4 regions of the Rummeliibacillus sp. NPDC094406 genome follow, and region 2 is predicted to be linked to each of the others. Evidence: riboswitches for the same ligand, from Rfam matches in the RefSeq annotation. Region 2 holds a riboswitch; each other region holds the start of a gene.

Region 1 (5,975 bases), on a different contig from region 2:
AGAACCTTCAAATAATGGATATACACCTTTTTCTTCTGCTAATTTCATAGAAGATTTAATCGTTAAGTACGCAATTTTTTCATATAATTCATCTGCAAATTTAACTGCTGCTTCCGACTCCCAAGCAATACCTGAAGTAGCAAGTAGATGATGCCAACCAAATGTACCAAGGCCAATTCCACGATAACGTGCATTCGTATGAGCCGCTTGTTTTACTGGGATTGCATTTAAATCAATCACATTATCAAGCATACGTACTTGAATTGGAATTAAGCGTTCTAATACATTTGCTGGTATTGCTCTACCCAAGTTAATAGAAGATAGATTACATACAACAAAATCTCCTGGTTTACGGCGAGTGACGATCATATCATTTTCAAGTTCTACTGACTCAAATTCTGTTGGTGACATATTTTGTGCGATTTCTGTACACAAATTAGATGAGTAAATCATGCCTTTATGTTTGTTTGGATTTTTACGGTTAACCTCATCACGATAGAACATAAATGGTACGCCTGTTTCTAACTGACTGCGCATAATTCTTTTCATAATATCAATTGCTGGTACGGCTTCACGTGACAATAAAGTATTTTGCACACATGCTAAGTAGTTTGCACGGAATGAACCTTCGCCGCGTTTTTCATCATAACAATCTTCTAATCCAAATCCCATAAGGGAACGTACTTCATAAGGGTCAAACAAATACCAATCATCACGATTTTCTACTGCTTCCATGAAAATATCTGGTAGACATACACCTGTGAAAATATCATGTGCACGCATGCGTTCATCACCATTATTTAATTTCAAATCAAGGAATGAAAAAATATCTTTATGCCAGACATCCAAGTAAACCGCAATCGCTCCTTGACGTTGTCCAAGCTGGTCTACCGATACGGCTGTATTATTTAATTGCTTGATCCATGGAATTACACCGCTAGATGCACCTTTAAATCCACGAATAGACGCACCACGGCTACGGACTTTACCCATATATACCCCAATACCACCACCAAATTTAGAAAGTGTCGCAACATCTGTATTGGAATCGTAAATACCTTGCAAACTATCATCTACTGTATCGATAAAGCAGCTTGATAATTGTCCGTGTGTCTTTCCGGCATTTGATAATGTAGGTGTTGCTGTTGTCATATACAGATTACTCATCGCCCAATAAGCTTCTTTTACTTTTTCAATACGATCTTCTTTTTCATTTTGCATTAACGTCATAGCAATGACCATCCAGCGTTCCTGTGGTAGTTCAATTGGCGTTTTATCAAAATCACGTGTCACATATCGATCTATTAATGTTTTTAGTCCTATATATGTAAAAAGTTCATCCCGTTTTGACTCTATTGTGAAGGCCAGTTGTTGTAGTTCGTCTTCTGAATAAGCTTCTACTAACACCGGATTATAGAGACCTTTTCCAACTAGTTTATGTACTTGTTCTGGAAATACTTTATAGACATCTTCTACAGTAACTTGTCGCTCAACAGCAGCTTTTTGATAGATTTCCATTAGTAATAGACGTGCAGCAGCAAATGTCCAATAGGGTTCGTTTTCATCTAGAAAGCTTAATGCATCTAATGCTAGTGCTCTAGTCCATTCTCCATCTGCCGCATCAGGATGTTTATGCACAAAACGTTCATGCTTACGTCGTAAAGGACTCATTTCCTCTTTGCCAAATTCAGCCTCTAATCGCTGCAATACTGTTTCTTTTTCATCTATTATTGTTACCATATCGTCGTCTCCTTTTTACACAAAATAAAAGCGACTGTTCGCCTTCATCGGCAGAACAGTCGCTCTAGTTGAAATGGAAACAAAATCACAGCAAAAAAATTCCACATAACAGTGAATGAATGTGCTGCAATTATTTGCCCCCACTTCTCAACCCCCGAAGAAAGTGTCGCAAAACGAAAATTTGGCAGGTCTACTGGCTTGTGTTTCATCCATTTTGTCATCCTTCCCAAGCATTGCTCAGTGGCTTTTTGACAAATGTCCACACCTACAGTTGCGGGGACAGCTTCGGCATTGAACCGAATTCCCTTTTACACCATTGCTGGTACCAATTATCGTCTTTATACTATATATTGTGTTTTTATAATATATATAATCTAACATATTGTGTTTGTCTTAGACAAGCAGAATTGCACAATTAAAGAAAAAGAACTACCAAGTGAACATATATTTTTGAATATACTAGATTCTTAATTATATTTGTTCTATATCAAATAGCTTTGTAGCATACCCAATAGCTGAGGAAAGCTGCCCTTCATAGGCATTTTTTTAAAGCGACTCCTATTGACAAGATTATTTCAATACCAATTTTTCTTTTTTATTGAATCTCTAATCTTCGTAATCTTTATTACTTAGAACATCTCCAGTTTTTGCATCGATTTTAATTGCGTATTGATATGTGTCATCTTTAACTTCTACATCATATACCGAAAATGGTTTGGCCCCACCCGCATAAAGTGTTCGCCCGCAGTGGAAATCAACGGGTTATATTTATCTATCTATATATTGTAAAAGAAAAAAGTCTGTAGACAAACTCGAAATTCTTCGAGTTTGTCTACAGACTAAAGAACCTTTAAGGCCCTTTTTTCTTACATAAATACGATAATAGCAAGTACGATTGCCAATACTATACGATAAATCGCAAATGGAACTAATTTTACTCTTGATACTAATTTTAAGAAGAACTTAATTGAAATAAGCGCAAAGACGAATGCACTGATAAAGCCAGTTACATAGAAGCCCATGTCGCCGAAATTAATTTGATCCCAGTGTTTAAGAAGTGATAAAAGACTTGCACCTGCCATAATTGGTACTGCCATGATAAACGTGAAATCTGATGCTGTACGGTGGTCTAAACCAAGTAATACCCCACCGGAAATAGTTGCACCAGAACGTGAAAAACCTGGCCATAATGATAAGCATTGAATTAGGCCGATTTTAAAGGCTTGTGCATAGGATAAATCATCTAATGAAGTAACTTTCGGTCTCTTTGGTCCAAATTTATCTGCTATAATCATAAATATTGCTCCAACGAACAGACTAAAGATAACGGGTTTAATACCAAATAAATGACTATCGATAAAATTCTCTAATAATACACCTAATACACCTGCAGGAATTACGCCAATAATAACATGTAATAAATTGAATCGATGATGTGGTTTTTGCCCTTCTATTTTATATAAACCAACAAGGCTCAGCATTCGTTTCCACATGACCACAACAACAGCTAGGATGGATCCTAACTGAATAACAATTTTAAATGTATTCGCAGAAGCTTCCCCTAAAAACTCTGGCGTTTTCAACCACATATCATCAACGATAATCATATGACCTGTAGATGAAACCGGAGCAAACTCTGTCATACCCTCTACAAAACCCAAAATAATGGATTTTAACAACTCTATAAAGTCCATAGTATCTCCTTATTCTCTTTTTTTGAATGATTCTAACATTCATTTCTAGTAAAACTATCATAACATAACAGAAGGAGAAGCTATCTTAAAGTTTCATTAAATTAATCTTTCAGCTCAACATCAATTACCCACATTTCACTTCTACTATTAGTGCGAATTGGAGGTCCCCAAAAACCGAAACCTGATGAAACAAGTATATGTGTTGTCTTTTTCAATAGATACCCATAATCAAGTTCAAACGTTTTTTTTGTAATCCATTGATTCGGCCACATTTGACCTAAATGGGTATGTCCAGAAAGGTGTACGTCTACCCCAAGCTCGACTGGCGTTTCTAAATCTGACGGGGTATGGTCCATAACAATCCAAGGTAAACGAGTATTCACCACAGTAGATAACTGTTGTAGAGACTTACGACTTTTATTTGTTTTGTCTTCTCTTCCTGTAACATAAAACGAATCCGCTATACAAATTGTTTCATCTTGTAAAATTTGTACCCCTGATTTTTTCATCTCATTTACAAAGGTAGGAATTGCTTTTCCGTAGTATTCATGGTTTCCTAACACACCATAAACACCATATGTAGCAGTTAATGTCTTCATGACTACATCCATGTCGTATGCTTTATACCAATATGGATGATCATCTACAATATCCCCTACTAGAAAAACAATATCGGGTTTTTCAGCATTCGAACGCGTAACAAATTTCTGTAAAAGATTTTTATTGGACAAGATACCGAGATGAAAATCAGAAGCAATAACCATTCTAAAATTTTGGATTGTCTGATGCTGTTTTTTTATTTGTATTGTTTTCCTATGAACAACTGGAGAATATGCCATATATGAACCAAATCCAATAATAGCTATAAATAAAAACAAGATAATATAACCTACCCACACTATATGAAATGACGGTACTAGCCATAACAAAAAGTTTGCAATTGGGAACAATAGAAGTCCGTACTCCATCAAAATCATCCAGTAACAACTAACTACTTTCGTTATTCGAAAACGTTCATTGAAATTACTAATGACAATACTATAAGCAAAGTACAACCATACAATTGAAAAAACAATTGGCATCTTCATATGAAAAGCTAATTCTAACCAATGATAAACATTCCATCCAAGATAATAGACAATTGCATTATATAAAACGAAAAATACGAAACCTACTATCATTCTTCTTTTCATTATTGACATACCTCTTTTCGAGCCGATATTAATTTCCTTGTAGACATTTTACAAATAAAACACCATTCACTTCAATTATAACCAGTCGTAGATGCTCTCAGTCTCCAGACCTAGATTAAAATCCACTTCCAGCCCGTTTGGACGAATCAAAATTCTGGGTATCATAAAGGTACAAACGAAGGGAGGAAATAACCAATGAAGAAATTTGGTTTATTAATCATCGGCGTAATCGCTGCCATTACGATTTTAAGTTCTTTAGGAGCTTTATTAGGTTTAGCTATTTCAGCAGCAATTTTATTTGCAGGTATTCACTACTATTTGAAAAGTAATTCTACTTTTTCAAAAGTTGTTTGGGCATTTGTTGCCATTACTGGATTATTAACATCTACTGCAAATATTCCAGGTTTTATCGGCTTAGCTGCAATTGCGATTTTATGGTTCATCGTCCGTAAATGGAATGGCTCAGAAGATTATAGCAACTCTTTCTTTGCTCCAAAAAAGGATGACCCATTCACAAATTTTGAAAATCAATGGAATGAACTAACAAAATAACAGGGGGTATCAACCATGGTCAACTTATTACAACGATTAAAATATACTATAGAGGCAGATCTTCATCATTTGTTCGATAAGAAAGAAGAAAAAAATCCAATAGCGATGTTAAATCAATATGTCCGCGAAGCAGAAAAACAAACAGAAGAAACAGGTAAATGGTTAGAAAGACAAGGCCAACTGAAACAAAAGCTTGAAAAAGAACTTGAAGAAACAATGGAAATGCATGACAAACGTTCAAAACAATTAGAACTTGCAAAATTAAGTGGTGAACAAGATTTAATTAGTTTTGCAGAACAAGAAATTCAAACATATACACAACGCAGTATTGTTTTAAGAGATAGTATCGATAAAACTACTGAAGAACTATTTGGTCTTGAACGTAAATATGAAGAAATGAAACACAAGATTAAAGATATGAAAGTCCGTCAATTGCAACTGATGGGAAAAGAAAATGTAGTTCGTGCACATAACCAAATGGATCACATCCTAAATCCCGAGTCTACTAGCAATAGTAATAAAAGACTTAATTCATTTGATGAAATGGAAAACTATATTGAACGTCTTGGTCAAAAAATCGACCGTGAGCATGAGGTAACTTCTATGGAAGAACGTCTAGCACTACTTGAAAAACAAGCAACAAAAAAAGAGAAGACAGAATTACTACAATAGCTAGACTTCCACAGGACTATCGTTATACTAAAAAAGAGAAGGATGTCCTTCTCTTTTTCGCATTTATTGTTTGGCTTTGTTATGGAGTTTAATTTTAATTGAGCGAAAAGAGACGACTACTATG
Region 2 (5,975 bases):
TCGTATGCTACAATTACATGCTCATCTGCACTAAAGATTGGCTCAAATAATATTTCGATTTCTTCTAATCGATCGAGAAGATCAAGAACGTCCATTAGCTGGTCCCCCATTCTAACTTACTACTACTATTATATCCTACATTTTTGAAGCTGGCACTGACACAATTCTTTTAAATAATTATTTTTTCAATATAAAAACTCTCACCAATTTTATCAAGAATCAGTAAGAGTTTTTTTGATGAGTTATATAAGGTAACTAAAGAAATTGACAGACTTTGAAAAGTAAACTTTTGATTATTATTAGCTAAATCAATTCATCAATTTCATAAATGCTTTTCTATTTAAAAACCACGATCATTAAACGATTGATTTGAATAAATGATAAGCTCTTCGATGCCGCTACAGACGGACGCTTTCCGCGGGCAAGCAGCAGTTCTTTCCAGCATAGAGAGTGAAACGGTAGATGCAAGCCTCCTCCTCACTATTTTGAGGGCACTAAAAAAACAATTTACCCCTATTTTTTATAGTACAAATTTAATATAACATGAAGTGGAATCAGCTTCGCTTTCCGCGGGCGAACCGACGAGCCTCCTCGCTACGCTGTGGGGTCTCTATGGCTCGCGTTTCCGCAGGACTCTGAATGCACTTCACTGAATTGACCTCGCCGATCGTTTTGATCAAACTTTTTCACAAACCTACAACCATGACTGGAAATAGATAGTTGGGATTTTGTTAGTAATCAATTGAAATGATATGAATTAAGTAAGTGAATGGCACCGGTTATTAAATCTCCATTCCCACTTCTTCAAAAGTCGGCATATTTTTCATCATGCTACATGCTGCTTCGATAATTGGGAAGGCTAAAGCTGCTCCAGAACCTTCACCTAGACACATGTCCATCATTAACATCGGTTCTTTGCCTAAAAGTTCACTGGCTATTATTCCCCCTGGTTCTTCAGTGGCATGTGAAGTTATAAGATAATCCTTCACATTTGGTTCAATAGAAGCTGCGATTAAAGCTGAAACACTGGAAATTAAACCATCGACTACAACAGGTACCCGATTCGCTGCAGCTGCAAGCATAACGCCAGCCATTCCGGCGATTTCTAGTCCCCCGACTTTTGCCAGCACATCAATACCATCAGCTGGATTGGGTTGGTTTGTTGCAATGGCATTTCGAATGACATCTATTTTATGTGCTAATCCACCTTGCCCAAGCCCCGCGCCTCTACCTGTAATTTCTTTCGGATCGCAATTGGCTAAAACAGATAATATCGCTGTACTTGGTGTCGTATTGCCGATGCCCATTTCGCCTGTCCCTAGTAAATTAACCCCATTTTGTATTTCCGTTGTGGCAATTTCAATACCCACTTCTAAGGCTTTGATCGCTTCATCTCTTGTCATAGCAGGACCTTTTGCCATATTGTCTGTTCCTTTTTTTATTTTTCGGATAATGACTCCAGCATCACTTGGGATGTCTTCTTTTACTCCTATATCAACTGTCACAATTTTAGCACCTGAAACCTTTACGATTGTCCCGACACCTGTGATTCCTTTTGCAATATTTAAAGTTTGTTCAAAAGTCACTATTTGTGGATTATTCGTAACGCCTTCTTCATACACACCGTGATCCGCTGACATCACAATAATTGCTTTTTGGTCAATTGAAGGAAAACTCTCTCCAGTAATACCTGAAAGTTGTATTGCGATACTTTCCAATTTCCCTAGACTTTTTGGGGGTTTGATCAGGTTGTCCACTCTATGTTGAGCCTTTGCCATCATTTCTTGATCCAAGTCTTCAATTTTTTCAATAGTTTGTTGTAATAAGTTCATTTTCATCTCTCCCGAATAAAATTAAAAGCCTGCAGTTTATTTGCATTACAAATAAACCGCAGACTTTTCCATCATCTGTTCTATTCAAGTAATAAGGCAGGTCTCCTGGCTCGGGGTCAACATTTCATCAGCCTTCCCAGATAAAAATATCCAGTGGCATTTCTGATCAAACTCCCCTATACAGTGGCGGGTCCGCTGAAGACTTTCACTTCATTCCCTATTCTCCTTTTGCTAAAGGCACCTTATACTTTTATTGAATTTTCTATTAATTATATTACTAGGGAATTAGTTAGAAAGCAATAGTACTTATTTTTGAAATTCAATATCTCTAGCTTTGTTGTAATTCTTTTTGTATAATCTCTTTTATTTTTTCATTCCCCATTACACCAATAGTGAAAACATTCGATTTTTCAGAATAAATAAGCCTAAAAGTTACTCCATTTTTCAATTCTATTTCTAAAAAAATTGGTTCGTCAGTATAATCGACATCTTTTACTATTAAATTATCCCATGCTTCAATAAATTCTTTCCTGGATGAAGACGAAAAAGTATGCAATCTTCTTCCATCTTCTGTACTTTCAATGTAAATATTTTGGACATATTCTTTTAGCGGATACAATTCTTTTGCTGTTTTAGCTTTTTTGTTCTGATGCGATACATACACCTTATTATCTGCTAAAACGAGAAAAGATGATGGATATCCATTTACTTCATAAATAGCTGTTCCTTTTTCAATAAAGGCAGCATCTCCGTTTTTCATCTTATGATTATTACACGCATTATCAGCCATTTTATAAAGAACTTCGCCTATTTTCTTTCCCTTTTCAACATTCAAATTACTGCTTTCATCAGTTGGTTCCGGAAAATGGTGCTCATATTTTATGCCATGAATCATTAACACATCTACCCATTCTATTATGGCATCAGGACATTTACCAAAATAACCTATTGGCTTACTACAAGAAGCTAGAAACGTACTAAGAATAATTATTACAAGGACACTTTTAAGTTTCATCATTTTCCTCCTTGTATATTTATTGGTATTACATTCCCTCTCGCAAATTTACCTTTATCTTTATTTTATTGTAACATATGGTAATAACCTTGATAAATTCAACAAATATTTTTCTATTTATGTATGATTAATTTAAAAACTATTAGAAGCTTGGATACTCATGTGTGACATAAAAAGTTAGCGGAGGTGGAAAATGATTAAATCTCTTGGTCAAAAAATTCATATCATTGGACCTGTAGGAAGTGGAAAAACAACGATAGCGAAAAAAATCGCTTTAATTAATCAATGTAATCATTTTGAATTAGATAACATCGTTTGGATTCGTTCAGAAAATGGTGATATTCGTCGCTCAGAAAATGAAAGAGATTCAATTTTACAGCAAATCATAGAAAATCAAAAATGGGTTATTGAAGGTGCACATTATCAGATGTGGACATCACCAAGTTTAAAATCAGCAGACAGTATTATCTATTTAGAGCCTTCGTATTTCACTAGAATGTATAGAATCAATAAACGATTTATAAAACAACTATTGAAAATTGAACAAGCCAATTATAATCCTACATTTAAAATGCTGAGAAAGATGTTTGAGTGGAGTAAATTCCACGAAAAAAAGGGCAAACATTTAATCCAAGAAACGCTTAATCAATATCAAGATAAAGTGATTTTGATAAAATCAAAAAAGGATTTAAATAGGTTGTTAGAAGAGGCAATTTCATAATTCAAAATTAAATTGTATATCCAGAAAAATATTCGTGTTTTTAAACTAGAAAAGCATTATGAAATTGACTCAGAATACTAGTTTTTTTATCTTTATTTAGTATAAAATACAAAATATATAAAATGAAACATTTGTAATGAAACTGTAAATTCCACTTGCCAAGCCTTTCATATCAAGCTTTTATCCTTCCTTGGATTAGGTAGGGAAAATTTTACCTCATAGAACCCTCCGTTTTTATTGCTAACATTAAGTTTGTAAAGAGCACACAGGAGGTACTCAAACACATGAAAAAACAATTTCTAACAACAAGTATTGCACTTACAATAGGTTTAAGCACATTTGGTGGGATATTACCAGCAACAAATCAGGCAATGGATGTTAAGGCTGCAACCACTACAAATGTTCAACATAACGATCAAGCTGTCGCTGCGAAGGCAGACCAACTAATCCAAACCGGAAAAAGTTTAATAGGTCAAGCAACGTATAGTAATACCGTGTACAAGCCAACTTATCCTTACAAATTCTCTTGCGCTTCATTTATCATGTACATTTTCGAGAAAAACGGTGTAGATTTAGCTACTTATAACGAAGATTATATGATTCAACAAGGTACTTATGTTCCAAGAAATCAATTACAAAAAGGCGATTTATTATTCTTTAAGAGTAAAACAACAGGAACAGATCCAGATCATGTAGGAATGTATATTGGTGACAACAAAATGATTCACATGGCTGACTCTAAGCAAAACATCGTCATTTCTGATTTGAATAGCAAGCCATATTATACGGATAATTATGTATCGGCACGTAGAGTTTTACCTACTTTGCTTCCATCTAATCCTGCAACAAAAGGTGATACGATTGTTCAAAATGCTTTTGATTACAAAGATAAAGTTACAATGAGTACAACTAATGATGAAAAGAATTTACGTTTCACTGGTCCTGGTTTTGTAAACTATGTTTATAAAAAAAGTGGCGTAAATCTTGGTACAACAAACTTAAAAGATCAAATGAATCTTGGAACTACTGTTTCACGAAATAGTCTTAAAAAAGGTGATTTAGTGTTCTTTAATAGTGTACCGGGATCTTCTACACCTTCTCAGGTAGCCATCTATGCCGGCGATCAACGTTTAATCATTCCAAGTTCTAGTGGTATTACTACAAGAGTAATGTTTGTTGACTATTATAATCAACACTACATTAAAGCAAAACGAGTTTTTTAATATATTTTAACGTTAAATTTGCAGCAAAAACTTTCATGTGTAATTAGATTACTATGGAAGTATGAAAATTATTTTCAAAGAATAAAAGAAGCATTCTTTTAATGAAGGATGCTTCTTTTTTTCGTTCTACTAGTTCTCTTTTAAGTTCTTTGCAAATTCAATCATAGACCTACTAGACATTGGGCCTTTTATCAACAATATTGTATCAGCATCGAGAATTGGCTTCACTATATCTATTATTCCTTTCACATTTTCAAAAATATGAACTTCTGCATTTGTTCCCTCCTTTTTAGCTTGAATTGCTATTTCTTCTGCTTTCTTTCCAATAGTAATCAGCATATGAACATTTCTTTTGGCAATCATCGTACCGATTTCACGATGGTATTTTTTTTCGAAGTTCCCTAATCGATTAATATCTCCAAGTACGAGAATTACCTTCTTATCTTTTCCTATTGTATCTAAAACCTTCAGAGCTGCTTCAACAGATGTTGGGTTATTTGTCCAAGTATCGTCAATAATTGTACTTTCACCTATTCCAGTTGAAAATTCTAGATGTCTTGGCATATGTTTAAATGTCTTTAATCGAGCAATCGCCTTATCGATGGGTATACCCATTTCTATTACAGCAGCAATGGCAGCTAATGCATTGTATACTTGGTGTTCACCGTATCCAGGTACAAACACAGTATATGTTTTATTCGATAAATGGAGTTGAAATTTCATACCGTTTTTTATAAATTGACTATTGGAGGCTTTGATATCCGATTGTTCTTGTATACCAAAACGAATAATTTTGCCTTTAAAGTTTTGCAATCGGATTTTTTTTGTATTTTCATCATCTGCATTAATAATTAATGTACCTTTATTTGATAATCCCTCTACAATTTCTGATTTTGCTTTTATATAACCTTCTAGATTATTGCATCCATCTAAATGATGCACACCGATATTTGTAATGATACCGATTGTAGGTTTGTAATTCATACATTGATACAAAATATTTCCAGAGTTTCCTAGACCAAGCTCGAATACAGCAGCTTCTGTTGTTTCATCTATACCAGTTAAATAGGGCAATGTTTGACGCGGTTCATTTTTACTACTAATAGATGCTTGCACATTCCAATCTTGAGTTAGAATATGTTTAATCATTTCTTTTGTAGTTGTTTTCCCACATGTTCCAGTTA
Region 3 (5,975 bases), on a different contig from region 2:
GTATTTTGGCAAAAAACAATATAAAATGTAGTATTATCTATGTTTTATAGAAATAATAAGCATCTATTAGAATGTTGTATCTTGAAAACAAGTGTAATCCTATCCTATAATAAAAAGGTTATATTAAGAAGAAAACGGAGGCGTCGTAAAATGTCAGATGCACTTACAGCACCCGTAAAATTAAAAGTAATAACAACCATTACACAACAAGATACAAAGCCCGAGCAGTATGAACTATGGTCTGAGGGTACGATTATGCAAAAACGTGATCAAATTTATTTGCGCTATGAAGAAGTACAAGAAGGACAGCACATGCAAACGACTCTACGATTTGGTCAAGAAGATGCCATTATCATCCGCAATGGCGATATTAAAATGCGCATGCCATTTGTACTTGGACAAGCACAAAAGGGTCACTACAATAGTGAATATGGACAATTACCAATCGTTACTCTAACGAAAGAGATTAAATTCGAACCGTCCGAATCTTTACAAAACGGTCGATTTTATTTGCAATATGAACTACTAATCGGCGGACAATCTGTCGGAGACTATGCTTTAGAACTGAACTATACGGAGGGAAATAAATGAATGCAGTAGAACAAGTTCAACAAGCCGTTAAAGAAGCGCTTGTTGCAGCGATTCAAAAAGCAGAACTTGTAGAAGATACAAGTGCATTGAACATTCACTTAGAAACACCAAGAAACAAAGAAAACGGTGACTACGCAACAAATATTGCGATGCAACTTACAAAATTAGCAAAAAAACCACCACGTGCTATCGCAGAAGCTATTTTAGCAAGCCTTGATACAGAAGGTACAAATATTGAAAAAATAGAAATCGCAGGCCCAGGATTCATGAATATCACTTTACGCAAAGATTATTTAGCTGAAGTCGTAACAACTGTTCTTAATCAAGGTTTAGATTATGGCCGTACCAATGCTGGCAAAGAAGAAAAAGTCCAAGTTGAGTTCGTATCTGCAAACCCTACTGGCGATTTACACTTAGGGCACGCACGTGGAGCATCTGTTGGTGATTCTCTATGTAATGTTTTAGATTTTGCAGGTTACAATGTATCACGTGAATACTATATCAATGATGCGGGGAACCAAATTACAAAATTAGCAAAATCTTTAGAAGCACGCTACCGTGAAGCGCTAGGTTTAGAATCTAATATGCCTGAAGATGGTTACCATGGTAAAGATATCATCGTAATTGCTCAAGAATTATCTAAAGAATTTGGCAAAGATGTATTAGAAAAATCGGATGAAGAACGTTTTGAATTCTTCCGTGAACATGGTTTAAAACACGAGTTCGGTAAACTTCAAAAAGATTTAAAAGACTTCCGTGTAGATTTCGATGTATGGTTCTCTGAAACTTCTTTATACAAAGAAGGTAAGGTACAAATTGCACTTCAAAAACTAAAAGACAATGGTCATGTGTTTGAACAAGATGGTGCAACTTGGTTCCGTTCTACTCCATTCGGTGATGATAAAGATCGCGTACTTATCAAATCAGATGGTTCTTACACTTATCTAACACCAGATATCGCATACCATGAAGATAAATTACGTCGTGGCTTTGATAAACTGATCAATATTTGGGGAGCAGACCACCACGGTTACATCCCACGTATGAAAGCAGCTATCGAAGCACTTGGATATGACCGTGACACATTAGAAGTAGAAGTAATCCAAATGGTTAACCTTCTTCGTGATGGTGAAAAGGTCAAAATGTCTAAACGTACAGGAAATGCAGTAACATTACGTGAACTAGTAGAAGAAGTAGGATTAGATGCAGTACGCTACAATTTTGCAATGCGTGCTGGCGATACTCACTTAGATTTCGATTTAGATTTGGCTGTTAAACAATCAAATGAAAACCCAGTATACTATGCACAATATGCACACGCACGTATTAGTTCAATCTTACGTCAAGCATCAGAAAAAGGTCTTGCACCTTCAACTGAACATCTTGACACATTATCATCAGAAAAAGATATTGAAGTATTGAAAAAAGTTGGTGACTTCCCACAAGTCGTAGCAGATGCAGCACGCGTACGCGCACCACACCGTATTGCAAACTACATCCAAGAATTAGCAGCAACATTCCACAGCTTCTACAATGCAGAAAAAGTTCTAGATGCTGAAAACAAAGACCGCTCTGAAGCACGCCTAGCCCTAATCACAGCAGTCCGCATAACAGTCGCAAATGCACTAAAATTAATCGGAGTTTCTGCACCAGAAAAAATGTAATATTAAGTGCTGAGGACGCTCGATCAGCTTTATCGGCCAAATGTTCCTCCGACAGAGGGGCGTTTTTGCCCCGTCCGAGGAGGGTTATCTGGCCCGAAAAGCTAGCGTCCGAAGCCGGATAATATTAAGTACTGAAGGCGCTCGTTTAGCTTTATGAAAGGAAGTTCGGCTAAGTTCGCCACTTCCTGTGGCAACGCCGAACGCCCTCGCATCCCTGCGAGGCAAATGTTCCTCCGACAGAGGGGCGCTTTTTGTGCCCCGTCCGAGGAGGGTTATCTGGCCCGAAAAGCTAGTGTCCGAAGCCGGATAATCTAAGTGTTAAACGCTGCGTCGGTCCAACACTGGCACTTGTTCCAGAAATATAAGAAAGGACATTACATATTTAGTTATGTAATGTCCTTTTATTTACTTTTTTTCTTTATTTTGATCTTGATAAGGCGAAATTCTATTTTTGTTACGGAGTGAATTACTGTTTCAATTTAGTAAAATGGAATTGTGATAATATCATTTCCTCTAATGTTTATTCTGATTCAGAAAAAGCAAGTTTACCTTCGGTATAAGGTATATGTTCCACGAAAACTTCTACATCATTTCCGTTTGCATCTTTCCCCATTCTTTTATAAGTGTATTTTTCCTCAGTTACTTCTGTTAACTCTACAACACTTTGTGTTCCTTTAGATTTAGATTTGAGAATACGAAATTTTCCACTATTCGTGATAAAGAAAGTTCCATTATCGCGGCTATCTTTTGATGTTTTATCATAGAATTCGTATCTCGATGTTTTATCGTCATATTTTGCAAGGGCAATGAAGTTTGTGTTTTGTTGTGTTAAATCATTATTATTTTTATCATATACTTTTGTTCCTTGCCAAGTTGTACTTCCGAGAATCTTTGCAATTTTTACTCCTGTATTTAACGTTGACTCTTCAATACCCTTTACTTCTGAATTAACGGGTATTTTTGTTCCATTTTTACTACCTGTAGTAATATCTTGTTTACCGAATCCTTGCCATTGACAAGCAGATAAAATTAACATATTTACTAGGACAAGTACCATCAATACTTTTTTCATATTTCAGCCTCCTTAATTTACTACCAGTACCAATGTTACCAATTTATAGAGTTTTAATACTTCTCATTCAACCTCTTTGAGTATTGTGGCGATAATCCAGCTGGAGGTATAAAAAATATAAAAAAGAGAATGATATGTTGAATTCTATTTTGGGAGGAATCATTATGAAAGTTGTTGCAATTGTAGGTAGTATCCGAAAAGATTCATATAACAAAAAACTAGCTGAATTTGTAAAAAAACATAATGCAGATAAGTTTGACATGGAAGTCTTAACTTTAAATGATTTACCTATGTACAATCAAGATAACGAAAATGATCCACCGCAATCTGTTGTAGATTTTAAAGCGAAGGTAAAAGCTGCCGATGCGGTACTTTGGGTAACACCAGAGTATAATGGGTCCATTCCGGGAGTATTGGGTAATGCAATCGATTGGCTATCACGAGTAGATCAAGTCATGATTGGTAAACCTTCTTGGATTATGGGTGCTTCGATGGGAGTATTGGGAACTGCGAAAGCACAAATGCATTTACGCGACATTTTATTTTCAATAGGATTATCATCTCCAATACTAATAGGCAATGATGTATATATTGGGGCTGTGCACACGAAATTTGATGATTCAGGAAATCTAACAGAAGAAGGAACGGTTCAATTTTTAGATAAAATAGTTGGTAACTTTTTAAAGTGGATGAAACAATATTAATTTATGCATGATAATCGTGAACAGCAGTAAAATCTCCTAGAAGAGAAGCTAACTGCTGTTTATTTTATATGTAATTTGTTATTTAGAGAAAAAACAATTGCCAAAACTTATCTTTCACAAAAACCAAATATTCGGTATAATGATAAACAATTCAATATATAAAGAAGTACGGTTCTCGACATATACCAAATGTTGAGTGAAAAGGGAAATCGGTGAAAATCCGATGCGGTCCCGCCACTGTAAGTGTGAGCAACTCGTAAACGGCCACTAAAAAGAATTGATTTTTTGGGAAGGCACGATGCGCGATGAACACAAGCCAGGATACCTGCCGAACTCAGATCACCAAATAACTACGAGGATAGAGTGGGTGCTAGTGTACTTGAATATACTGGAATCATGATGCCTCTCAAAAATACGAGAGGCATTTTTTATGGAGGAGGCATTTTTGTGAAAAAAATTTGGCAACTGGGTTTCTTACTAACAATGGCGTTTGTTCTACTTGTTGGATGCAATCAAAGCGAAACTCAAAAATCATCAACTGAAAAAAGTGAAAAGACTACTCAAACTACGGACAAAACAGCTACATACCCTATGACAGTAAAAGATGCGCTTGGGAATGAGGTAGAATTAAAAGAAGAACCGAAAAAAATCGTATCACTGATCCCAAGTAATACAGAAATCTTATTCGCACTAGGTTTAGACGACAAAATCGTTGGTGTAAGTGATAACGATGATTATCCAAAAGCTGCTACCAAAAAAGAAAAAGTAGGCGATATGCAGAAAATTAACATTGAAAAAGTACTAAGCTTAAAACCAGATGTCGTATTTGCACATGAATCGAATGCAAAGTCAATTGAATCGGGATTACAACAATTGAAAGATGCAGGGATTACCGTTTTTGTCGTAAAAAATGCAACAAACTTTGAAGAAACATATGACACCATCAAACAAATCGGTCAAATTACAAATCAACCACAAAAAGCGGATAAAATCGTTGCTGATATGAAAGCGAAAGTAAAAGAAGTACAAGATAAAGTAGCGAATGTTAAACAACGTACTGCTTTTGTTGAAACATCAGATGTACCTAATATTTACACAGCAGGTAAAGATACATTTATGCAAGAAATCTTCAACTTAGCGAATATAAAAAATGTTGCGGATGATCAATCAGGTTGGTTTAAAATTGATCCAGAGCAAATTGTCAAACGTAATCCCGATACTATTATTGTGATGGAAGATTATGTTCCAAATATCGTAGAGAAAGTAAAAAAACGTCCAGGCTTTGACAGTATTACTGCTGTTAAAAATAACGCAGTTGTGCTAGTAGATCAAAATTTAACAGCTCGTACAGGTCCTCGCCTTGCTGAAGGGTTAGAGGAAGTAGCGAAGGCTGTTTACCCAGAGGCGTTTAAGTGAAAAAGATCATAGTCGGTTATATCGTAGCTGTAATCATCCTATTGATGAGTATATGGCTCGGTATTTCCGTTGGTTCCGTAAAGGTGCCAATCAGTACGTTATGGAATATTGGAGTGGATGAAACAGCAACGAATATTTTATGGAACATTCGAATGCCTAGAGTAATTTTAGCAGGACTTGTTGGAGCAGCATTAGCCGTTGCAGGAACTGCCTTTCAAGGATTGTTAAAAAATCCACTTGCAGATCCATACACGTTAGGAGTGTCATCAGGTGCCTCAGTAGGCGCCGTGATGACGCTCTTTTTCAGTATTTCAACCCCTATTTTAGGTATCTTCACATTACCAACTTTCAGCATGATAGGGGCGCTCTTTGCAATGTTTGTTGTTTTAGGGTTTGCTAAATTAGTCGATCGTACGATGAAAATGGAAACCCTTATTTTAACAGGGATTATTGTGAGTTCTTTTTTAAGTTCCGTGATATCATTGATGATTGCCTTAACAGGAGAAGAACTTCGCCAAATTATTGATT
Region 4 (5,975 bases), 320 kb from region 2:
GAGGTCGTATGTACTCAACTATTTGGTGCTTCTCATCTTTTTCAATTTTTTCATTTACTGAAGATTGTACTCGTTGAACACCAGTCATTTGATCCATAGCCCAAGGTTCCGCTTCTTCTCTCAAACGTTGATGTGGTTTTAATGCTTGCTTCTCGCTATTTAATGTATATTTTCTTTGATAACCTCGTGGAGTAATCATTTTATTGTCATAAAGGAAAGTTGAAGAGTTCCCAATGATGACTGTCGTCAACATACCGATATCATGATCTAGCATTTCTTTTAGATTTGTAATAATGATATGTTGACGATCACGATATGCACTTTTTACAAGGCCAACCGGTGTATCAGGTGATCTGTATTGTAGAAGAATACGTTGTGCCTCTACAATTTGGCGAGTTCTACGTCCACTGCGAGGATTATAGAGTGCAATGACAAAATCAGCCATTGCGGCAGCTTCCACTCTTTTAGCGATTAAATCCCATGGTGTTAGGTGGTCACTCAAACTTATCGTACAAGAATCATGCATAATAGGAGCACCCAACAATGATCCACATGAATTGATGGCTGAAATACCTGGGATAATCTCAATTGGTACCCCATTTGCTTCAGTCCAATCTTTTTCGATTAAAACTTCATAGACTAGACCAGCCATACCATAAACACCGGCATCGCCACTTGAAATAACTGCAACTTTTTTTCCGGCTTCTGCTTGGCGGACAGCTTCCTGAGCTCTTGAAACTTCCTCTGTCATTCCTGTACTAATCACTGATGTGTCATTTGTGATTAAATCTTGGATCAGTTCTACATAAGTTTTGTAACCGATGATAAAATCACTATCCTGAAGCGCTTCCACTGCTCTCGTTGTAATATGTTTAAAATCCCCAGGACCAAAACCAACGACATAAAGTTTCCCTTGTGATGTCATGCAAACCTCTCCTTTACAAATTATTTGTTTTTATCGATTCCTGTAATGGACGCGACCTCTGGATTTAATATCATTTCACCATTTTCCATACGATAAATTGTATGTTGTTCATTTTGTTGCTCTATACAATCTTTTACAATCCCACGGCCAATATCAGTTGTTGATGCTTTGTACCAACTCCCTTGTGGATAAGCAATTACAATGCATGCATCTTTACAACGGCCATTACATCGTGTTCTAGTGGTATGGATTTGTTCATCCATACCTAGTTGTGCAATTTCTTCACGAATTGCTAGCGTAATTTCTTCTGCACCTTTCTTCATGCAAGAACTTCCATTACAAATGAATAAATGACTTTTCATCCCAGATAAATTCCAAGTTGTCATATTCAACCTCCAATTAATTAAAATAAGATGGAGAAAAAAGGAAAATAAAAAACCTTAATTCCAAGAATTAAGGTTTAAAAACTAGATAATTCAGAAAAATAGCCAAATATAAAATGACATTCTGCTCTTATAGTCTTTACCTTTCCCTCCGAAAAGTATCGTACTTCTGTTTTTAAAAGCAGGTTTCCTGGCTTACACTTCATCTTACTCTGATCTCTTCCCAGTCTTCTTCGACCAGTGAGTATGTATCATTTCATCCATGTTACAGTAGCGGGGGCTGCATCGGATTCTAACCGATTTCCCTATTATCCCTTTGTGAAATTACAAGGGCACTTTTAAAATAATATGAAATTGTATAATATAGTAAAATTAAAAACTGACATAATCATATACTATTTCCAGACAATTTGAAATAGATTTTTTTATTCAAGTCCATTTTACAGAACGTTACTGTTGAAATTTATGCACAATATTTCTAAATACTATATTAGTTTATCTTTTTTAAGACAATCTTTCTTTTGCAAAATTTCTTTGTAAAAAATATAGTAGTATTGGAAATATAACCATGCTACACTAGATTAGTAATCTAACAATTCAATAAACTTTATGGTGCTAAATATTGAGATTTAGCTGAAAAGGGAAGTTTGTGAAATACAAACGCGGTCCCGCCACTGTAAAGACGAGTTATGTTTTTCTATGCCACTGTCAACGATGGGAAGGTAAAAACATAATGAAGACTCTAAGCCAGGAGACCTGCCATAAAGTGTGGATTTGTATCAGCCTACGAGGATAGGTGTGAGTATAGCTATGCTTTTTTGCAAAGCATTGTTTTACTATTCGTTAACACTTCTTCTGTTGGAAGAAGTGTTTTTTTATGTCCTGTTTGGTTTATTAGGAGGTGTATCTCGTTAATTCACGAACAATTGAATATAAAAATGGAGGAAAGATTAAATGATTAAGTTTAAGAACTTAGTAAACTGGAAGCTAATATATTTCCTATTAGCACTGTTGATCATACCAAAACCTGCATTCGCCATGCACATTATGGAAGGTTTTTTACCCGTTGAATGGGTAATTTTCTGGTGGGCTGTTACCATTCCGTTTTTAATAATTGGATTCCGTTCTATTAGAAAAACGATTGCAGAAAACCCAGAAACAAAAATGATGTTAGGCTTATCAGGCGCTTTTGCATTCGTATTATCTGCATTGAAAATTCCGTCTGTTACAGGAAGCTGCTCTCATCCTACTGGTGTTGGCCTTGGTACTGTTTTATTTGGGCCGTTTGCAATGAGTATTGTAGGTTTTATAGTACTTTTATTCCAAGCTTTGTTGCTAGCTCACGGTGGACTAACTACTTTAGGTGCTAATGCTTTTTCAATGGCAATCGTAGGACCACTTATTTCATATGGTGTATTTAAGGGTGTTACCAAAATAGGATTCTCATTTTCTTGGGCAGTGTTTTTAGCTGCTGCACTTGGCGATTTGGGTACCTATGTTGTAACATCTATCCAATTAGCACTTGCTTTCCCATCTGAAGTTGGTGGTTTCTTTGCTTCATTCACTAAATTTAGCAGTATTTTCGCTCTCACTCAAATTCCTTTAGCAATTAGTGAAGGTATTCTTACAGTTGTGATTATGAACTTCTTACAAAAATACAATTTAGCAGAATTAAAAGCTTTGAAAGTCTTTAAAAAAGGTGCTGAACAATCATGAAAAAAAATATAATATTAATCGCGATGGTAGTTATATTGGCTGTTCTGCCACTGTTCTTCCAAAAAGGGGCGGAATTTGGTGGATCGGATGATCAGGCTGAAGCAGCAATTACGAAAATTGATTCTTCCTATAAACCTTGGTTCTCAAGCATTTGGGAACCGCCAAGTGGCGAAATTGAAAGTTTATTATTTTGTTTACAAGCTGCTATAGGTGCTGGTTTTATCGGCTATTTCATCGGCTTCTCACGTGGAAGACACAAAAAAGAAGATAGTAAAGAAGGCAAAGGTAAGCATGTTACTCATTGATCAATATGCTTATATCAATCGCCTAGTAAAGACGCATCCAGTAGAAAAAATCGTTTTATCCTTTTTTCTATTATTATTTTCATTAACCGTAAAAGATGCGCTCATCTCACTCATCACATTTTTTGTTATGAGTTCACTTACAATATTGGTAGCTAAAATTCCATGGCAATATTATTTGAAAATGTTATGTATCCCTGGCGTTTTCCTGATAAGTAGTATGATTGGTATTTTACTATCGTTTACCCGACACCCTGAGCTTATTCATACTGCAATTTGGCAATTTCAATTGTTCGATTGGTCTGTTTATATTTCATCACAAAGTGTCAAAATGAGCATTCAGTTATTCTTTTCTGTGTTAAGCAGTATAAGTTGTTTATATTTTTTAACTTTAACAACACCGGTACATGATTTAATGCAAGTATTAAAAAAATGTAGAGTACCTCAATTATTAATCGAATTAATCGAACTTACGTATAGATTCATATTCGTTTTTTTAGAGAAATCATTTGAAATTTTCCAATCACAAAATTCAAGACTTGGATATCTTTCAATTAAAAGAGGGTTGCATTCTTTAGGAATGCTTATTTCTTCTTTATTTGTCCATGTTTTTCAGCGTTCTAAGGAATTATCAATGGCTATGAATTCTCGTGGTTACGATGAATCCATGGTTTATCTTGAGGATCCTTACCAATATTCTGCTAGAAATTGGGCGATCATTTTTATTATCATTTTGTTAATCATTGCGGTCTACATTCAGTTTGGGGGCATTCTAGTTTGAATGATTTATTCTTTGAAATTCAAAATTTAACACATCGTTATGCTGATGGGACTGTAGCTTTAAATAATTTATCTTTGAAAATTGCTAAAGGTAAGAAGATTGCGTTGCTCGGGAATAATGGTGCTGGAAAATCTACATTATTTCAGCACTTAAATGGAATTCTGAAACCGACTTCCGGGCAAATTCTCTTTCAAAATCAACCGATGAAATATAACCGCAAATCATTGCTGGCATTACGCTCCCATGTAGGGATTGTTTTTCAAGATCCTGATTCTCAACTTTTTGCTGGTAATGTTCGTCAAGATATATCGTTTGGTCCTATAAATCTCGGATGGTCCATTGAAAAAGTAACTGAAATGGTTGAATGGGCAATGTCTGAAACAGAAGTGTCTACTTTACAAGATAAACCCATTCATTTCTTAAGTATTGGCCAGAAAAAAAGGGTTTCAATTGCTGGTGTGTTGGCAATGAATCCTGACGTGTTTATTTTAGATGAACCTTCTGCAGGACTAGATCCCTATTATGCAAAGCAAATTTTGCAATTGCTTAATACAATTCATGAGCTTGATAAAACCATTATTCTTTCTACTCATGATGTGAATTTTGCATATGAATGGGCGGATGAAATCATTGTTATGAGTGGTGGAGAAGTTATCTATCATGGGGATCCTTTTGGTATTTTTGAGCAAGAGCAACTGTTATTAAAATCTCATTTAGAAAAGCCTTGGGTATTTGAATTGGCTCAGGTATTACAATCTAAAAATGTAATTGATAAAATTGAAGATTTTCCAAGAGATAAAGAAAATTTAATAGCATACTTGAAATGAAAGTTACCCAATAGCTTCTAATTCAAGTTTAAAAGGGCTGTTCAAAAGGTGAATTAATAATTCATCTTTGAACAGCCTTCTTACTTAAAAAAAATTCTGCTATTTATTCTGCTAGGCACCACCGCAAAGTGCACTGAAAAACGATTTTAACCCTAATTTTTATAATATAAATGTTCTTTAATATGAAGTGGTATCAGCTTCGCTTTCCGCGGGCGAACCGACGAGCCTCCTCGCTTGTGCTCCTGCATCGCTTCGCTAGCTTCGTCGCAGAGAAAATCTCGCTGTGGGGCCTCTCTGGCTCGCTTTCCCGCAGGAGTCTTCGCTAATTCCACTTCAACAAAAATTGCATCACAAAATTGTATTGTATTGACTTTTTCAGAGGCCACCTTTATACACGGCGGGAGTGCTAAATTAATTTCTTCAACCATGTTAAGAGCATATTAGAAAGTTCCTTTTCTGCAAAAAAGTTATTATTCTCCAACTGTCACTTTAGGCAATAAATTCTTAATAGATTCTTCTTTACCTTCGTGAAAGGCTTTTACGATTGCACTTCCGACAATTACCCCATCTGCCATCGTACTAAGTTCATCTACTTGTTCAGGTGTTGAAATACCAAAACCAGCTAAAACAGGAATATCACTGATTTCTTTGAGATTGTGTAAATGTTCATCTAAAGATTGGCCAAATTCATTTCGGACACCAGTAATTCCATTCACAGTTACAGCATATATAAACCCTTCTGCCGTTTTTGCAATTCGTTCAATACGATCTATTGGGCTAGTTAATGAAATAAGTTGAACGAGTGCAATTGATGATTTTGTGAGTTTGGATTGGATAATATCTGCTTCTTCAATTGGTAAGTCTGGAATAATCAAACCAGCGATGCCTACATTTTCGCATTTTGCTATGAATTTTTCTATACCAAAAGCTAGAATTGGATTTAAATAACTCATGATCACTAAAGGAACATGAACTTCTTTTTTAAATTGCTCAATTTCATCTAGTATCGCTTTTAAGTTTACTCCTTCTTTTAACGCACGA

What was found. Region 2 has a riboswitch for cobalamin ahead of cobT (nicotinate-nucleotide--dimethylbenzimidazole phosphoribosyltransferase). Riboswitches for the same ligand answer to the same signal wherever they lie in the genome.
Region 1: linked by a shared signal. The riboswitch ahead of ACIQ4I_RS14910 (ribonucleoside-diphosphate reductase subunit alpha) and the one ahead of cobT (nicotinate-nucleotide--dimethylbenzimidazole phosphoribosyltransferase) in region 2 are both predicted to bind cobalamin.
Region 3: linked by a shared signal. The riboswitch ahead of ACIQ4I_RS14425 (ABC transporter substrate-binding protein) and the one ahead of cobT (nicotinate-nucleotide--dimethylbenzimidazole phosphoribosyltransferase) in region 2 are both predicted to bind cobalamin.
Region 4: linked by a shared signal. The riboswitch ahead of ACIQ4I_RS01870 (energy-coupling factor ABC transporter permease) and the one ahead of cobT (nicotinate-nucleotide--dimethylbenzimidazole phosphoribosyltransferase) in region 2 are both predicted to bind cobalamin.

The regions. Positions count from the first base shown of each region.
Region 1 is NZ_JBIWGZ010000005.1:239,643-245,617, forward strand. It holds gene ACIQ4I_RS14910 (ribonucleoside-diphosphate reductase subunit alpha) at 1-1,740, opposite strand, end outside; cobalamin riboswitch at 1,907-2,084, opposite strand; gene ACIQ4I_RS14915 (undecaprenyl-diphosphate phosphatase) at 2,607-3,434, opposite strand; gene ACIQ4I_RS14920 (metallophosphoesterase) at 3,536-4,627, opposite strand; gene ACIQ4I_RS14925 (lmo0954 family membrane protein) at 4,823-5,179, shown strand; gene ACIQ4I_RS14930 (PspA/IM30 family protein) at 5,195-5,851, shown strand.
Region 2 is NZ_JBIWGZ010000001.1:53,819-59,793, reverse strand. It holds gene ACIQ4I_RS00265 (EAL-associated domain-containing protein) at 1-95, opposite strand, end outside; gene cobT (nicotinate-nucleotide--dimethylbenzimidazole phosphoribosyltransferase) at 783-1,832, opposite strand; cobalamin riboswitch at 1,911-2,092, opposite strand; gene ACIQ4I_RS00255 (hypothetical protein) at 2,161-2,847, opposite strand; gene ACIQ4I_RS00250 (P-loop NTPase family protein) at 3,041-3,568, shown strand; gene ACIQ4I_RS00245 (C40 family peptidase) at 3,853-4,791, shown strand; gene ACIQ4I_RS00240 (UDP-N-acetylmuramoyl-tripeptide--D-alanyl-D-alanine ligase) at 4,921-5,975, opposite strand, start outside.
Region 3 is NZ_JBIWGZ010000005.1:132,529-138,503, reverse strand. It holds gene ACIQ4I_RS14445 (YwiB family protein) at 151-591, shown strand; gene argS (arginine--tRNA ligase) at 588-2,255, shown strand; gene ACIQ4I_RS14435 (DUF4822 domain-containing protein) at 2,776-3,327, opposite strand; gene ACIQ4I_RS14430 (NADPH-dependent FMN reductase) at 3,492-4,031, shown strand; cobalamin riboswitch at 4,184-4,378, shown strand; gene ACIQ4I_RS14425 (ABC transporter substrate-binding protein) at 4,479-5,447, shown strand; gene ACIQ4I_RS14420 (FecCD family ABC transporter permease) at 5,492-5,975, shown strand, end outside.
Region 4 is NZ_JBIWGZ010000001.1:378,369-384,343, reverse strand. It holds gene cobJ (precorrin-3B C(17)-methyltransferase) at 1-925, opposite strand, end outside; gene ACIQ4I_RS01875 ((2Fe-2S) ferredoxin domain-containing protein) at 946-1,311, opposite strand; cobalamin riboswitch at 1,472-1,663, opposite strand; cobalamin riboswitch at 1,902-2,086, shown strand; gene ACIQ4I_RS01870 (energy-coupling factor ABC transporter permease) at 2,263-3,024, shown strand; gene ACIQ4I_RS01865 (energy-coupling factor ABC transporter substrate-binding protein) at 3,021-3,329, shown strand; gene cbiQ (cobalt ECF transporter T component CbiQ) at 3,316-4,107, shown strand; gene ACIQ4I_RS01855 (energy-coupling factor ABC transporter ATP-binding protein) at 4,104-4,934, shown strand; gene trpA (tryptophan synthase subunit alpha) at 5,405-5,975, opposite strand, start outside.